Regions from separate parts of the Microbacterium sp. zg-B96 genome, predicted to be linked through region 2. Evidence: predicted binding sites of a transcription regulator. Region 2 holds the regulator's gene; the other holds the start of a gene.

Region 1 (8,635 bases), 1.2 Mb from region 2:
GGTGAGGTCGCCCGCGAGCCCGACGGCGTGCAACGCGACGGCGAGCGGCTCGGCGAGGGCAGCGCGCTCAAGGGGCAGGGTGTCGGGCAGCACCCGCACCATATGGTCCTCGACGATGAGCAATTCGGATGCTCCGCCCTGGCGGTGCGGGTTCGCCGCGGCGCTGCCGAGGTAGTCCCCGCCAGGGCGCAGGTGCGGGCGGTCCTCGAGGCCGGGTGCAGAGGCGCCGTAGCGGGCGGGGTGCACGGTGACCGGCGTGCCGGGCGCGAGGCGCCCGGACGGGTCGAGGTCGACGACGCCGGAGAGCTCGTGGCCGGGGGTCAGCGGCTCGCGGATCGTGTACTCGCCGTTGGCGCCGTGGAAGTAGTAGTGCAGGTCGGACCCGCAGATTCCGACGAAGGCGACGCGCAGCCGCACCTCGCCGTCGCGGGGCTCGGGAGCCTCCTGGTCTTCCCAGCGGATGTCTTCCTTGCCGTGTATGACGAGCGACTTCATCGTCGTCCCTCCTTCGTGGTGACTGCGGACGACGTCGCGGACGATGCCGAGATCGCGTCGGTGATGGCGGCATCGACCCCGCGCCTGCGGATCGTGTCGACGAGCTCGCCGACCCGGGCGATGAACGCGTCCTGGTGGGCGAGGGCGGTACCGAAGAGCTGCAGGTCGGTGATGACGCGGCGGGCCAGTTCTCCGCCATCGCGCACGGTGGCCGAGAAGGCGGCGAGGCGCTCGCGCGCCGGATCGGTCATCGCGGCTGCATGGATGCCGGGATCGAAGCCGGCCAGCGGGGCAAGGCACGAGAGGTAGCCGGCGACGGTGAGCGCGATCAGGTGCGGCATCTCGGCGCGGCCGAGCGCCTGCAGGGCGGGCTCCGGGATGCGCTGGCGGAGCTTCACCGAGCCGTCGGAGCCGACCTGGCTGGTGCGGTGACCGAGGGCGCTGTTTCCCCAGCGCTCGAAGAGCTGACCCTCGTATTCGCGGATGTCGACGCCGGTGGGCACCTCGACCGACGGCTCGTACTCGCGGCGCATGACGCAGCGCGCGGCATCCTCGATCCCGCCCAGGCCGATGGCCTCGGGGATCGTCGCGACGCCGCGGAGCGCGCCGAGGTACGCGATGAGCGAGTGCGTGCCGTTGAGCAGGCGCACCTTCATCTGCTCGTATCGGCCGACCTCGTCGGTGAAGACCGCGCCGCCGGCCTCCCATGCGGGGCGGCCGGCGGCGAACCGGTCCTCGATGGCCCACATCGTGAACGGCTCGGCCGGCACGGGAATGTCGTCGCGGGCGCCGAGAAGCGTGCTGACCTCGTTGCGCAGCCGCGACGTCGTGGCGGGGACGATGCGGTCGACCATGCTCGAGGGGAACGTCACGGCACGGTCGAGGAAGGCGAGGACATCGGATGCTTCACCGCCGGGCAGCGCCTGCAGGAACTCGCGCACGAGCTTCTCAGTGTGCTTGCCGTTGGCCGCGAGGTTGTCGCAGCTGAGCACGGAGAGGGGCTCGCCTCCGCCGGCTGCGCGAGCCTGCAGCCCGCGCGCGAGCTGTCCGATCGTCGAGCGGGGTGCGCCCCCGGCGAGGTCCGCGCGGACGGCCGGGTCGTCGAGGTCGAGATGCTCGGTCGAGGGCGAGTAGCTGTAGCCGTTCTCGGTGACCGTGAGCGTCACGATGCGGATGGCCGGGTCGGCGATGTGCGCGACGACCCGCTCGGGCTGGTCCGCCGCGACGAAGGCGTCGGTGTGCACGCCGGGGATCGCGAGTCTCGTGCCGGCGGGGGAGATGGTGGCGACGGAGTAGAGGAAGTCCTGCGCGTGCAGCGCGTCGACGACAGTGCGGGAGCGAGAGGCGACGCCGATGATTCCCCAGTTTCCGCTTTCCCGCTGCAGCGCCGCGGCGGTGTACATCGCCTGGTGCGCACGGTGGAAGCTGCCGAGGCCGAGATGGAGGATGCCGGCACCCGCGGGGGTGACCAGCGGAGCGGTGGCCGCAGGGGTGGTGCGGCTCAGGATCCGCAGATCGGCGTCGATCGTCATGGAAAACAGTGTGTATGAGTTGTACAAAGTTGTCAAGCGGTTTCATTTGGGGCGCGATGTCCTAGGATGGCGGCGAAGGCGAGGGTGAACGTGGCAGCGACATTGACCGACGTGGCACGCCGCGCGGGAGTGTCGATCGCCACCGCGTCGCGGGCGTTCGGCGAGCCGGAGCGCCTCGCGCCCACCACGCGCGAGAGGGTCATGGAGGCTGCGGCCGACCTCGGCTACGCCAACCCGCAGGCGGGCACCGCCACCCGCACGCTCGGCGTCATCGTGCCCGATGTCGCCAACCCCGTCTACGGGAAGCTCCTCAAGGCCATCCAGGGTCAGGCGTGGCACGGACGCCACCGCATCGTGCTGTTCGACGCCGATGAAGACCTCCGCCGTGAAAGCGAGCAGATCGAACAGGCCCGCCGGTTCGACGGCATGCTCCTGTGCTCGCCCCGCCTGCCCGACGCCGAGGTCCTCGCCCTCATCGGCACCACTCCCGCGGTGGTCATCAACCGTCAGATCGACGGCGTCCCGTGCGTGCTCATGGACGCGGTGCACGGTCCCAGTCAGGCCATCGAGCACCTCGTTGCCCTCGGGCACCAGCACATCGCCTACGCCTCCGGCCCACGGGGGTCGTGGGCCGATGCCCGCCGCTTCGACACCATCGGCGCGGCGTGCGAGCGCCACGGCATCCGCCTCACCCGACTCAGCCACCACGCCGCATCGATTCACGGCGGGCGGGTCGCCGCCGCGCTCGCGGCAGCGAGCGGGGCCACGGCCGTCGTCGCCTACAACGACCTCGTCGCCCTCGGGCTGGAGGCGGGGATGCTGGAACTGGGCCTCACCTGCCCCGACGACATCAGCCTCGTGGGCATCGACGACATCGACCTCGCCGGGGCCGTCACCCCGGCGCTCACCACGGTGCACATGCCGATCGAGCGCAGCGGCGCCCTCGCCGTCGACCTGCTGTTGCAGGCGATTACGGGCGCCGTGATCGGCGAGGTCGCGACGCTCGGCTCGCAGCTGATGGTTCGGGCGTCGACCGCGGTGCCGCGCTCGACCTGACCGACGCCTCCGCGCCGACGATCCGTTCCCGCGCTTTGCGGCATCCCCCTCGCGGCATCCGCCCCGCGGCATCCGCCCCCCGGCATCCGCCCCTCCGGGTGAGAAACCACTTCTCGGTTGAGAAACCACGCATCGCGGTGTTTCTCAACCGAAACGTGGTTTCTCGCGGGGGAGGGGGAGGTGGATGCCGCGCGGGGAGGGCGGAGTGAGCCGGGCGGATGCCGCGCGGCGGCGCCCCGCGACCGATGTCGGAGGTCGAGCGTATCTTCGAGACCTGCGTTGAACATCTAGAACATCCGTTCTAGTCTGTCTTGGTGAGGTCGATCGTGCGAAACCAGGCTGCTGCCGAAGACGTGCAGCGCCTGCGCGCGCAACTCGAGCGGGTGCAGGGGCGGCGCCTGGATGCCCCGGTGCTGCCGGCCCATCCCGCCCTCGCAGGGCTCCTGCCCGGGCGCGGCCTGCGCCCCGGGTCGTCCTACTCGCTGGGTCCCTCACTCACGCTGCTGTCCGCCCTCATGGCGCCGCCGTCGCAGGCCGGCTCCTGGTGCGGAGTGGTGGGGATGCCGGAGTTCGGCGCCGAGGCCGCCGGCCGGGTCGGGGTGGACCTGTCCCGGCTCGTGCTGATCCCCGACCCCGGCAGTCGCTGGCTGGCGGTGACGGCGACGATCGCCGAGGTGCTGCCCGTCGTGGCCGTGCGTCCGCCGTCGCGGGTCAGCGACGGCGACGTCTCGCGGCTGGCCGCCCGCCTGCGCGAGCGCGGCGCTGTGCTGCTGGTGCAGGGCACGTGGCCGCAGACCGAGGCCATGATCGACGTGAGCGACCCGGAGTGGTCCGGCGTCGGCGACGGCCACGGCTACCTCGCCGCGCGGGAGCTGACCGTCACCGTCTCCAGCCGCCGCACCCCGGTGCCCCGTCGCGCGCGGGTGCAGTTGCCGGCGGCATCCGGACAGGTCGCCTCGTCCGCACCGTCCAGCGCCTCGGCGCCCATGCCACTGCCCTGGCGGGTGGCGGGATGAACACCGCACCGCAGCGCACCCTCGTGCTGTGGCTGCCGGATTGGCCCGTGGTCGCCCTCGCGCGGGAGCAGGGGGTGGATGCCGCAGCCCCCGTCGCCGTGCTCGACAAGGGAGCGGTGGTCGCCTGCTCCGCCGCCGCCCGCGCCGAAGGGGTGCGCCGCGGGCAGCGGCGCCGCGACGCGCAGGCCCGCTGCCCGCAGCTGACGATCGTCGACGCCGACCCGACGCGGGATCAGCGGGTGTTCGCCCCGCTCGTGGCGAGCATCGAAGAGCTCGCGCCCGGTGTGCAGCTGATCCGGGCGGGGCTGTGCGCCCTGCGCGCCCAGGGGCCGGCGCGGTACTACGGCGGCGAGGAGCGCACCGCCCACGTGCTGCGCGATGCGCTGGGCGACACCGACGCGCGCATCGCCGTTGCAGACGGAGCGTTCACGGCGGAGCAGGCCGCGCGCATCACGCACCCCGACGCCCCGGTGCGGATCGTCCCGGCGGGGGAGTCGGGCGCCTTCCTCGCGCCGCTGCCGGTGACTGCGCTGGACGAAGCCGACGTCGTCGACCTGCTGGCGCGGCTGGGCGTGCACACCCTCGGCCAGTTCGCCGCCATGCCCGCCGAACGCGTGGGGGAGCGCCTCGGCGAACGCGGCATCCGCCTGCACTCCTTCGCCTCCGGGAGCGACTCGCGGCCCGTGCAGCCGCGCACCCCGCCGCCCGAACTGGAGCGCGAGGTGGCGTTCGAGCCGCCGCTGGAGATCGCCGACCAGGTGGCGTTCGCGATGCGCGTCGCCGCCGAGGAGTTCATCGCGGGGCTCGGTGAGCACAGCCTGGTCTGCACCGAGCTGCGCGTGCAGATCACCGGCGACCGCGGCGAGAACAGCGAGCGGGTGTGGCTGCACCCCGGGGCGTTCACCGCCGGCGAGGTGGTGGACCGGGTGCGCTGGCAGCTGGGGGAGGCGGGGCTGCGCAGCGCCGTCACCCGGGTGCGCATCTCGCCCGAGACGGTGGATGCCGCCTCCCACCATGTGCGGTCCCTGTTCGGCGGCGGTCCCGACGAGCGGGTGCACCATGCGCTGTCTCGGGTGCAGGCGATGCTCGGGCATCGCGGCGTGGTGACCCCGGTGGTCGGCGGCGGCCGGTGGCTGGCCGAGCGGCAGGTGCTGGTGCCGTGGGGCGATCGCCCGGTGCTGCCCCGGCCCGCCGACCGGCCGTGGCCGGGGAGCCTGCCCGATCCGCTGCCGTCGACGGTGTTCGATCCGCCGCGTCCGGTGGAAGTGGTGGATGCCGACGGGGATGCCGTGGCCGTCGCCGACCGCGATGAGCTGACCGCCCCGCCCGCCGTGCTGTACGAAAGCGGCAGGCGCCGGCGCATCCAGGCGTGGGCGGGGCCGTGGCCGGTGCGGGAGCGCGGCTGGGACGCCGTGCGCGCCCGGCGGGCGCACCGGTTTCAGGTGGTGGATGCCGACCAGGCGGCGTGGCTGCTGGTGTGCGAGGCCGGCGACTGGTCAGCCGAGGGCCGCTATGACTGATCCCCGATCCAACCCAGCGAAGGACCCCCGCTGATGGGCTTCAACAACCCCTCCGTGCCGTGGTCCGAGATGGAACGGCTCCTCAGCGGCAACCGCCGCCCGCCCGGCGCGAACGGCGGCGACAGCCCCGCCTGGTCGCGCAAGCGCGGCGCCTACACGCCGCCGCCCATCGCCCGGCCCGCCGACGTCGTCCCGTACGCCGAACTGCACGCGCACAGTTCCTTCTCGTTCCTCGACGGCGCCTCCTCCCCGGAGGAACTCGTCGAAGAGGCCGAACGGCTCGGCCTGCACGCCCTGGCCGTCACCGACCACGACGGCTTCTACGGCATCGTGCGGTTCGCCGAGGCCGCCGAGGCCCGCAGCGTCAAGACGGTGTTCGGCGCCGAGCTGTCACTCGAGCTGCCCGAACGCCCCCGCAGCTCCCCGAAGGCCAACGACGCCGACCCGCCGGGTCACCACCTGCTCGTGCTCGCCCGCGGTGAGGAGGGCTACCACCGTCTGGCCGCAGCCATCACCCACGCGCAGCTGGCCGGTGGACAGAAGGGCCGCCCCGTCTACGACCTGCACGACCTCGCCGAACGCGCCGACGGACACTGGGCGGTGCTGACCGGATGCCGCAAGGGCGCCGTCCGCGCCGCGCTCGCCGAAGACGGGCCCGCCGGCGCCGCCCGCGAACTCGACCTGCTCGTGGACCTGTTCGGCCCCGACGCCGTCAACGTCGAACTGATCGACCACGGCGCCCCGCTGGACTCCCGGGACAACGACATGCTGGCCTCCCTCGCCGCCGACCGGGGGCTGCCGGTGCTCGCCAGCAACAACGTGCACTACGCAGCTCCCGAGCGGGCCGACCTGGCCGCCGCGATCGCCGCCGTCCGCGCCAACCGGGGCCTGGACGAACTCGACGGCTGGCTCCCAGCCAGCGCCGGCGCGCACCTGCGGTCGGGGCACGAGATGGCCCGCCGGTTCGCCCGCTATCCGGGCGCCGTCGCGCGCACCGTGACCCTCGCCGACGAGCTGGCCTTTCCGCTGCGGCGCGCCAAGCCCGCGCTGCCGAAGCTCCCCGTCCCCGAGGGGCACACCACCATGACGTGGCTGCGGCAGCTCGTCTGGGAGGCGGTGCCCCGCAAGTACCCCGACGTGACCGACGACGACCGGGCGCGCATCGAGAAGGAACTGGGGGTCATCGAGCAGAAGGACTTCCCCGGGTACTTCCTCATCGTCTACGGCATCGTGCAGGAGGCGCGACGCCGCGGCATCCTGTGCCAGGGGCGGGGGTCTGCCGCCAACAGTGCGGTCTGCTATCTGCTGGACATCACCGCGGTGGATTCCATCGTGTACGACCTGCCGTTCGAGCGGTTCCTCTCGGCGCTGCGCGATGAGGAGCCCGACATCGACGTCGACTTCGACAGCGACCGGCGCGAGGAGATCATCCAGTGGGTCTACGCGACCTATGGGCGCGAGCGGGCGGCGCAGGTGGCCAACGTTATCCAGTACCGCCCCAAGAACGCCGTGCGCGATATGGCGAAGGCGCTCGGGCATTCGCCGGGGCAGCAGGATGCCTGGTCGAAGCAGGTGGAGCACTGGGGTCCGCTGCCCGACACGGATGCCAAAGCCGAGACGCACGACATCCCCGACAAGGTGCTGGCGTATGCGACCGAGCTGTTGAAGGCCCCGCGCCATCTCGGCATCCATTCCGGGGGCATGGTGCTGACCGACCGGCCCGTCGGCGAAGTGGTGCCGATCGAGCATGCGCGCATGGAGAACCGCACCGTCATCCAGTGGGACAAGGACGATGCGGCCTGGATGGGGCTGGTGAAGTTCGATCTGCTGGGGCTCGGCATGCTCGCCGCACTGCAGTACTGCTTCGACCTCATCGCGGATGCCACGGGGGAGCGGTGGGAGCTGTCGACCCTGCCCAAGGAGGAGCAGGCCGTCTACGACATGCTGTGCCGGGCCGATTCGATCGGGGTGTTCCAGGTGGAATCGCGTGCGCAGATGGGGCTGCTGCCCCGCCTGCAGCCGCGGCGGTTCTACGACCTGGTGATCGAGATCGCGCTGATCCGGCCCGGGCCCATCCAGGGCGGGGCGGTGCACCCGTATGTGCGGAGAAAGCTCGGGCAGGAGAAGGTGACGTACGCGCACCCCAAGCTCAAGCCGGTGCTGGAGCGGACGCTGGGCATTCCGGTGTTCCAGGAGCAGCTCATGCAGATGGGCATGGCCGTCGGCGGGCTGAGCGGGGCGGATGCCGATGTGCTGCGCCGCGCGATGGGCTCCAAGCGCGGCATCGAGCGGATCGATTCGCTCCGCGAGAAGCTCTTCTCCGGCATGGCCGAGAACGGCATCACCGGGGAGCTGGCCGACGACATCTACGCCAAGATCCAGGCGTTCGCGAACTTCGGGTTCGCCGAAAGCCACTCACTGTCGTTCGCGCTGCTGGTGTATGCCAGCTCGTGGCTCAAGCTGCACTACCCGGGCGCGTTCCTCGCCGGGCTGCTGCGCGCGCAGCCGATGGGCTTCTACTCGCCGGCGACCCTCACCGCCGATGCCCGCCGCCACGGCGTGGAGGTGCTGCGCCCCGACCTCCACCTGTCGGGGGTTGAGGCCGTGCTGGAGCCGGTGGGGTCGTCACCGGCACAGGAGGAATCACCGGAACAGGACGTTTCTGAGCGGAAACGTCCTGTCTTCAGTAGTCCGCCTGTCTCCGGGAGTGCGCCAACCGGCCGTGACACCTGCACCCATCGCAAGCAGCCCCCGGTGCCGCCGTTCGACATCAACGCGCCGGATGAGTCCGCCGCGCATCGCCGCGACGGCGGGTTCACGGTGCGGCTGGGACTCGCTGCGGTCAAAGGCATCGGGCAGGCGATGGCGACGCGCATCGTCGCCGAGCGGGAGGCGGCGGGGGAGTACCGCAACCTGCGCGACCTGGTGCGGCGGACGGATGCCACCACCGCCCAGCTGGAGGCGCTCGCCACCGCCGGGGTGTTCGGCTGCTTCGGGCTCAGCCGCCGCGAGGCGA
Region 2 (8,635 bases):
GCGAGCGAGTATTCGCGTCGGCGTGAGTACTCACTCGGCGGCCGCAATACTCACTCGGCAGTACGAATACTCACTCGGCGGCGGGAATACTCACTCGGCGGGGCGGGTGAGCTTCACGGTCAGGGAATCGACCAGCACCGCGATACGGTCATCGGCGGCCCAGCGCGCGGCGAGCCGCTGCAGCACGGCGTCGAGCTCGGCCTGCTCCAGGCCGGCGACCAGCTGCAGCCGCACCAACAGCTCGGGCCCGCGCAGCCGCGCGTCGGGATCGCCGGGCTCCATCGACAGATCGAGCACCGCCAGCTCTCCCCCGATGCTCTCCTGCAGTCCGCGGTACACCTCCGGGGACGCGAAGCTCGGCTCCCACTCGTGGCCCTGACCGATCGCCCAGACGGCGGGCCGGCGCAGCACGAACTCGGTCTCACTCGTCGGATCGATCACGATCAGGTCGGTGTCATCGTGCGCGGCGGCCACCGCGGTGCGCACACCGTCGGCAGGCACGGGGCGCGCGGTGGCATCCCACCGCTGCATCGCCGCGACCGAGCTGAACACCGGGAGCACCCGTCGCCCGTCCGGCGCGGCCACCGTCACGATCGACAGTTCCTGCGTCTTGTCGACGACCAGCCCGGTCGGCCCGACGCCCTCGTCGCCCTTCTCGGCGACGAGCGGAATCAGCAGCCGCGCGGTGCGGTACGCCTCGACGACAGCGGTCTGGTCACCGGTGCCGGCGCGGAATGCCTGCAGCGCCGCGAGCAACGAGGGATCGGCGGAGCCGTCATCGCCAGCATGCGGGTTTGACTGGAAGCTGCGGCCCTCCCACGGCACCCCGGCGGAGTCGCCGGTGTGCGCGCAGCCGGGCTCAGGATCCGGCGACATCCAGCGCCTCGGCGAGGGTGAAGGCCTTCGCGTACAGCGCCTTGCCGACGATCGCTCCCTCGACGCCCAGCGGCACGAGTTCGCGCAGCGCCGCGATGTCGTCAAGGCTCGAGATGCCTCCGGAGGCGACGACCGGCTTCGTCGTGCGCGCGGTCACGTCGCGCAGCAGCTGCAGGTTGGGTCCGCGCAGCGTCCCGTCCTTCGTGACGTCGGTGACGACGTAGCGGCGGCAGCCGGCCTGCTCGAGTCGGTCCATGACCTCCCAGAGGTCCCCGCCCTCGCGGGTCCAGCCGCGCGCAGCCAGGGTCGTGCCCCGCACGTCGAGCCCGACGGCGATCGCGTCGCCGTAGCGGGCGATGACGTCGGAGGCCCATTCCGGGTTCTCCAGCGCCGCCGTGCCGAGGTTGATGCGGGTGGCGCCGCTTTCCAGCGCGGCATCCAGCGTCCGGTCATCGCGGATGCCGCCGGACAGCTCCACCTGCACGCCCTTGACGTGCTTGATCACCTTGCGCAGCACGCTGGTGTTGTTGCCGCGGCCGAACGCCGCGTCGAGGTCGACCAGGTGGATCCACTTCGCGCCCTGGCGGGCCCACAACTGCGCGGCCTCGACAGGGTCGCCGTAGCTGGTCTCCGACCCGGCCTCCCCCTGCGTCAGGCGCACGGCCTTGCCGTCGGCGACGTCGATGGCGGGGAGGAGGATCAGCTCGGGGGTGGACGCGAAATCGTTCATGGCTCCAGGGGTGGTACAGGTTCGGTGGCGCGGCGAGGGCCGCGACGACACGATGTCAGAGCGTAGTCCGGGGCAAGGCGCCGATCCAATTGGACAACAGGCGGATGCCGGCTTCGCCCGACTTCTCCGGGTGGAACTGGGTCGCCGACAGCGGCCCGTTCTCGACCGCGGCCAGGAACGGCGCACCGTGGCGGCTCCAGGTCAGCGCGGGGCTCGGGAACGGCGGCATGACATCGAGGGTCCATGACTGGGCGGCGTAGGAGTGGACGAAGTAGAACCGTTCCTGCTCGATGCCGCGGAAGAGTACCGAGCCCTCCCCCGCCTCGACGGTGTTCCAGCCCATGTGGGGCAGCACCGGGGCGTCGAGTTCGGTGACGGCGCCGGGCCATTCGCCCAGGCCCTCGGTGTCGACGCCGCGTTCGACGCCGTGCTCGAACAGCACCTGCATCCCGACGCAGATGCCGAGCACCGGCCGGCCGCCGGCAAGGCGGCGGTCGATCAGCTCATCGGCGCGGCTGGCGCGGAGGGCGTCCATCACGGCGCGGAACGCGCCCACTCCGGGCACCACCAGGCCGTCCGCCTCGCGGACCAGACCGCGATCGGACGTCAGCCGTGCGTCGGCACCCGCCGCGACCAGCGCCTTGACGGCAGAGTGGACGTTGCCCGATCCGTAGTCCAGAACCGCGACGACGGGCCGATCTCCGTTGATGCCGGTCACAGAGCACCCTTCGTGCTGGGTACGCCCTGCACGAGCGGGTCGAGGGACTTCGCCTGGCGGAATGCGCGCGCGAAGGCCTTGTACTCGGCTTCGGCGATGTGGTGGGGGTCGCGGCCGCCGAGCACCGTGACGTGCACGGTGAGGCCCGCGTTGAACGCGATCGCCTCGAACGTGTGGCGCACGAGCGATCCGGTGAAGTGGCCGCCGATGAGGTGGTGCTCGAAGCCCACCGGCTCCCCCGTGTGTACGAGGTAGGGCCGGCCGCTGATGTCGACGACCGCCTGCGCGAGCGCCTCGTCGAGCGGGACGAGCGCGTCGCCGTAGCGGGAGATGCCGGTCTTGTCACCGAGCGCCTCGCGGATCGCCTGGCCGAGGACGATCGCGACGTCCTCCACGGTGTGGTGCGCGTCGATGTCGGTGTCACCGGAAGCGCGCACGGTGAGATCGGTCAGCGAGTGCTTGGCGAACGCCGTCAGCAGGTGGTTGAAGAACGGCACGCTGGTGTCGATGTGGCTGCGTCCGGTGCCGTCGAGGTCGAGCTCGAGTTCGACGGTGGATTCGCTGGTCGCACGGCGCACGGATGCGGTGCGAGCCTCGGGACGGGTCATGACTTCGAGTCTACCGAGGCCAGCGCGTCGAGGAACGCTGTGGTCTCCGCCTCGGTGCCCGCCGTCACCCGCAGGTGACCGGGGATGCCGACGTCGCGGATCAGGATGCCGCGGTCGTACAGCGCCTGCCAGGTCGCGGCGGGGTCGTCCACCCCGCCGAAGAGCACGAAGTTGGTCCAGGACTCGTGGGGCTCGTAGCCGAGCGCTTCGAGCGTGGCCGAGATGCGGTCGCGCTGCGCGACGATGTCGTCGACCATGCGCAGCATGACGGGGGCGTGCCGCAGCGCGGCGGTCGCGGCGGCCTGCGTGAGGGCGCTGAGGTGGTAGGGCAGACGCACCAGGCGCAGTGCGTCGATGACCGCGGGGTCGGCGGCGAGGTAGCCGACGCGGGCGCCGGCGAACGCGAACGCCTTACTCATGGTGCGCGAGACCACCAGGCGTTCCCGCCCCGGCAGCAGCGACAGCGCGGTGCGCTCCTCGTGCGGGGCGAACTCGGCATAGGCCTCATCGACGATCACAATGCCGTGGCTGGCCTCGTACACCGCCTCGATCACATCCAGCGACATGGGCGTGCCGGTGGGGTTGTTCGGGGCGCAGAGGAAGATGACGTCGGGCGACGCGTCGGCGACCTGGGATGCCGCATCAGCCGGGCTCAGCGTGTAGTCATGGGCGCGGTGGCCGGCGACCCAGGTGGCGCCGGTACCCCGCGTGAGCAGCGGGTACATCGAGTAGCTCGGCGCGAAGGTGAACGCGGTGCGGCCGGGTCCGGCGAAGGCCTGCAGCACGTGCTGCAGCACCTCGTTGGAGCCGTTGGCCGCCCAGATCTGGTCGGCCGTCAGGCCGTGGCCGAGGTAGTCGGCGAAGCCCTCGCGCAACGCGGTGAACTCGCGGTCCGGGTAGCGGTTGATGTCACGCAGCGCCCGGGCGACGGAGTCGAGAATGTCACCGGCGACCTCATCTGGGATGGGATGGGTGTTCTCGTTGACGTTGAGGGCCACCGGCAGGGGTGCCTGCGGGGCGCCATAGGGGGTCTGGCCGCGCAGGTCGGCGCGGAGGGGCAGGTCGTCAAGACTCACGATCACCCCTCCAATGCTAGAGCGCATGGGAGGCTCAGTGGCCGGCGACGTACTCCAGGGGGATCGACAGGCGCTGGCCTGCGGCGAGGTTCGACGACTCCAGCGCATTCAGACGCACGATCGCGTCGATCACATCGCGCGGGTCCGCCTGGGGCGCGACCTCTTCGGCGATCCCCCACAGCGATTCGCCGGCGGTCACCGTGACGGTCTCGAACGTGCCGGCGGGAGCCGGAGCATCCATCGTTGCGAGGGCACCGCCGCCGCTGAGGATACCGAAGCCGAGGGCAGCGACCGCCGGGAGTGCGGCGATGCCGGCGAGCACGCGGCGACCGCGCGGGGTGATCCGCAGTCGCGTCGTGGACGGTGCGGTGCCTGCGATCTCGATGGTGGTCATGGGGTCCTCCTCTGTGACGATCTTCGCATCCGGCCCTCGGCCGGGAGAGCCGGATGCGAAGTTCTCTTCCGAAGTTATCTTCGATGTTCTAGGGTGTCAAGTACGAAACCTGCTCGGAGATCGAATCGCACGCGACACGCGTACACCTCGTCGCCGTGGCATCCGTCACCGGATACGGTTTCGATAGGAGCACCCCACCACGGACCTCCGACATTCGAAGACCGCTGCCCCGTGCGGCGAGACGGGAGAGGGCGAGATGACCGACACGACACCGGGCGGCCGCGAGCGCGCGCAGGAGAAACCGCAGACGCGCCGCCGCAAGAGCCTGAGCGACAAGCAGCTCGCCATCCTCGAAGTGATCCAGCGGTCGATCGCCCGCCACGGCTACCCGCCGAGCATGCGCGAGATCGGGGATGCGGTCGGGCTCAAGTCGCTGTCGAGCGTGACCCACCAGCTCAACCAGCTCGAACTGAGCGGGTACCTCCGTCGCGACGCAGGCAAGACGCGCGCGATGGAGGTGCTGATCGACCTCCCCGGCAGTGCCGCCGAGAACCCGGCCGATGCCTCCCCCGCTGTGGGCGACGCCGCCCTGGTGCCGCTGGTGGGCCGCATCGCCGCCGGCGTGCCGATCACGGCGGATCAGCAGGTGGAGGAGATCTTCCCGCTGCCGCGCCAGCTGGTCGGCAAGGGCGACCTGTTCATGCTGAAGGTCAGCGGCGAGTCGATGATCGACGCCGCCATCTGCGACGGCGACTGGGTCGTCGTGCGCTCTCAGGCCACCGCCGACAACGGCGAGATCGTCGCGGCCATGCTCGATGGTGAGGCGACGGTGAAGACCTTCCGCCAGCGCGACGGTCACACCTGGCTGCTCCCCCGCAACAGTGCGTTCGAACCGATCGTCGGCGACGAGGCCGTGGTGCTGGGCAAGGTCGTGGCGGTACTGCGCGCGATCTGATCGACGCACCGTCGACGACGACGGAGGGGGATGCCGCTACGACCGCGGCATCCCCCCTTCGCATTGCCGCGTCATGCCCCCACGGTAGCCACGCGACCGGCGGCCGCGGTCGGATGTGACGATCTGTGTCCCCGCGTAACGTGGGATGTATGGTCGACGTCCTTCCGTACGGTTCCTGGCCCTCCCCGCTGTCTGCGGCCGACGTGTCCGAGGCCTCGCCTCGGCTGGAAGGCGCCCGCTTCGTCGGCGACGAGGTGTGGTGGGGGCAGACGGTGCCTGCGGAAGGCGGGCGCACGACGGTGCGGCGGCGACGGCCCGACGGCACGGTGTCGGACGTGCTGCCGGCAGGCTGGAACGTCCGCTCCCGCGTGCACGAATACGGCGGCGGCGCGTGGACGGCCTCGCCCGAGGGCCGGCTGTACTTCGTCGAGAAGGCCGATCAGCGCGTCTACGTCCAGCGTCCCGGCGCAGAGCCCGTGGCGCTGACGCCCGCTGCCGGGGATGTGCGCTACGGCGGGCTGACCTGGCAGGCGGGCACCCTGCTGGCGGTGCGCGAGGACCACACCCGCGGCGAGCGCCCGGTGCGCCACATCGTGTCGATCGGGACCGCCGGCGTGGTCGAGGTCGCCGGTGGCAGCGATTTCGTCGCCCACCCCGCCCTCTCCCCCGACGGCCGCCACCTGGCGTGGATCGCGTGGGATCACCCCGACATGGCGTGGGACCGCGCGCGCCTGCTCGTCGGACGGCTGGAGGCGGGCCGGGTCGCGCAGCCGACGGTGATCTCCTCCGGCGTGACCTCGCCGTTGCAGCCGCAGTGGCAGGGCGATGACCGCCTCGTCTACGCCGACGACCCCACCGGCCGCTGGAACCTGTGGCGGGTCTCGCTTCCGGACGGCGAACCGGTCGCGGTGTCCCCCGCCGACGCCGACACCGGCGGACCGCTGTGGGTGCTGGGCCAGCGCTGGTTCGCCACCCTCGCGGACGGCCGCATCGTCGCGGTGCGCACCAACGGCAACGACGAAGTGGTGCTGATCTCCCGCGACGGGCAGGCGCGCGCACTGGGGCTTCCCACCACCGCGGGCGTGTCGATCGAGGATGCCGCCGGGTCACGGGTGCTGCTCACCGGTGCCGGTGTCCAGCACCCCGCGGGCCTGTGGCTCGTCGATGTCGACCGCCCCGGCGAGGCGCAGCCGCTCGTGGGCGGCCAGTCGCCGTGGGATGCCGCGTGGCTGCCGCGGCCGCGAGAGTTCACCGTCGACGGTCCCCACGGCCCGGTGCACGCCTACGACTACCCGCCGACCAACCCCGACGCCACCGCACCCGAGGGCGAACTGCCGCCGTACGTCGTGTTCGTCCACGGCGGCCCCACCGCTCACGTGGCGGCGGCGGCATCCGGCAAGATCGCCTACTTCACCAGCCGGGGCATCGGGGTGCTCGACGTCAATTACGCCGGCTCCAGCGGCTACGGCCGTACCTACCGGGAACGGCTGCGGGGGCAGTGGGGCATCGCGGACGTCGACGACGTCGCCGCTGCCGCATCTGGGCTTGCCGCCGAGGGCCGGGCGGATGCCGCGCGGCTGGCGATCGAGGGCGGCTCCGCCGGCGGCTGGACGGTGCTGTCGGCGCTCGTGCGCACCGACGTCTTCGCGGCGGGGATCTCCCGCTACGGCGTCGGGGACGCCCGCACCCTCGCCGAGGACACCCACGACTTCGAGGCCCGGTACCTCGACGGGCTCATCGGCCCGCTGCCGGAAGCCGACGCGGTCTACACCGAGCGCTCCCCGCTCAGCCGCCCGGAGCGCTTCCGCGTCCCGGTGCTGCTGCTGCAGGGCGCCGAGGACGAGGTGGTGCCGCCGTCACAGGCCGAAGCGATCCGTGACGCCCTCGCCGCGCGCGGCGTGCCGCACGCGTACGTGCTGTACGAGGGCGAGGGCCACGGCTTCCGCCGCGCCGAGACCGTCGTGCACGCGCTGGAGTCGGAGCTGGCGTTCCTGGGCCAGGTGTTCGGCTTCGACACTCCGGGCGTCGCGCCGGTCGAGCTCTCCCCCGCCGGCTGACCCGCGTTCGGTCGACGCGTCCGGCCCCGCGCACACTCAGCACAGGGACGGATGCGACGACCGAACGTCGCGGGTCAGGCGTCGGTGCGGAAGCGCTCCAGCTCGGCGGCCAGTCGCGGTGACACGTGCGCGTGCAGCGCGGTGCCCTCCTCCTCGTGGGACTGGGCCACGATGTGCCCCGTCTCGTGGGCGGCCGACACCAGATCGCCGCGGTCGTACGGCACGAGCGCTCGCACCTCGACCGCCGGCAGCGGCAACGCCGCCTCGACGACCTCCCGCAGCTGCGCGATCCCCTCACCGGTGCGCGAAGAGACGAACATGGCGTCCGGCTCCAGGCCACGCAGCACCAGCCGGGTGTCCTCGTCGACGAGGTCGGCCTTGTTGAACACGACGATCTCGCGGATATCGCGCGCGCCGACGTCCCCGATCACATCGCGCACCGTCGCCAGCTGGCTCGCCGGGTCGGGGTGCGAAGCATCCACGACGTGGACGATGACGTCCGAGGCCGCCACCTCTTCCAGGGTCGAACGGAACGCCTCCACCAGCTGGTGCGGCAGGTTGCGGACGAACCCCACGGTGTCGGTGAGGGTGAACACGCGCCCGTCGGCGGTCTCGGCGCGTCGCACGGTGGCATCCAGCGTCGCGAACAGCGCGTTCTCCACGAGCACGCCGGCGCTGGTGAGGCGGTTGAGCAGGCTGGATTTGCCGGCGTTGGTGTACCCGGCGATCGCCACCGAGGGGATCGTGTTGCGTCGGCGCTCGGCGCGCTTGGCGTCCCGTGCCGGCGCGAAATCGCGGATCTGGCGGCGCAGCAGCGCCATGCGCGTGCGGATGCGGCGGCGGTCGAGCTCGATCTTGGTCTCACCGGGGCCGCGCGAACCCATACCCGCTCCGCCGGCGCCCACCTGGCCACCGGCCTGACGGCTCATGGAGTCACCCCAGCCGCGCAGCCGCGGCATCAGGTACTCCAGCTGCGCCAGCTCGACCTGCGCCTTGCCCTCGCGGCTCTTGGCGTGCTGGCTGAAGATGTCGAGGATGACCGTGGTGCGGTCGATGACCTTGACCTTGACGACGTCCTCGAGGGCACGCCGCTGGCTCGGCGCCAGCTCCGTGTCGGCGATGACGGTATCCGCCCCGACCGACACGACGATGTCGCGCAGCTCCTGGGCCTTGCCGCGCCCCACATACGTCGCCGGGTCCGGGTGGGGGCGCCGCTGCAGC

What was found. The regulator LexA, encoded in region 2, represses DNA repair genes until DNA is damaged. The targets are predictions, from matches to a motif close to TCGAACANNTGTTCGA.
Region 1: a site for LexA is predicted at 3,372-3,387, ahead of imuA' (DnaE2-dependent mutagenesis accessory factor ImuA'). Genes of this name have one in related genera too.

What each region holds. Positions count from the first base shown of each region.
Region 1 is NZ_CP126738.1:2,322,542-2,331,176, reverse strand. It holds gene QNO11_RS10830 (L-idonate 5-dehydrogenase) at 1-495, opposite strand, end outside; gene QNO11_RS10825 (mannitol dehydrogenase family protein) at 492-2,027, opposite strand; gene QNO11_RS10820 (LacI family DNA-binding transcriptional regulator) at 2,118-3,083, shown strand; gene imuA' (DnaE2-dependent mutagenesis accessory factor ImuA') at 3,410-4,099, shown strand; gene QNO11_RS10810 (DNA polymerase Y family protein) at 4,096-5,619, shown strand; gene QNO11_RS10805 (error-prone DNA polymerase) at 5,653-8,635, shown strand, end outside.
Region 2 is NZ_CP126738.1:1,073,982-1,082,616, reverse strand. It holds gene QNO11_RS04855 (SseB family protein) at 91-876, opposite strand; gene priA (bifunctional 1-(5-phosphoribosyl)-5-((5-phosphoribosylamino)methylideneamino)imidazole-4-carboxamide isomerase/phosphoribosylanthranilate isomerase PriA) at 860-1,606, opposite strand; gene hisH (imidazole glycerol phosphate synthase subunit HisH) at 1,662-2,324, opposite strand; gene hisB (imidazoleglycerol-phosphate dehydratase HisB) at 2,321-2,932, opposite strand; gene QNO11_RS04835 (histidinol-phosphate transaminase) at 2,929-4,014, opposite strand; gene QNO11_RS04830 (LysM peptidoglycan-binding domain-containing protein) at 4,043-4,402, opposite strand; gene lexA (transcriptional repressor LexA) at 4,659-5,357, shown strand; gene QNO11_RS04820 (S9 family peptidase) at 5,507-7,414, shown strand; gene hflX (GTPase HflX) at 7,489-8,635, opposite strand, start outside.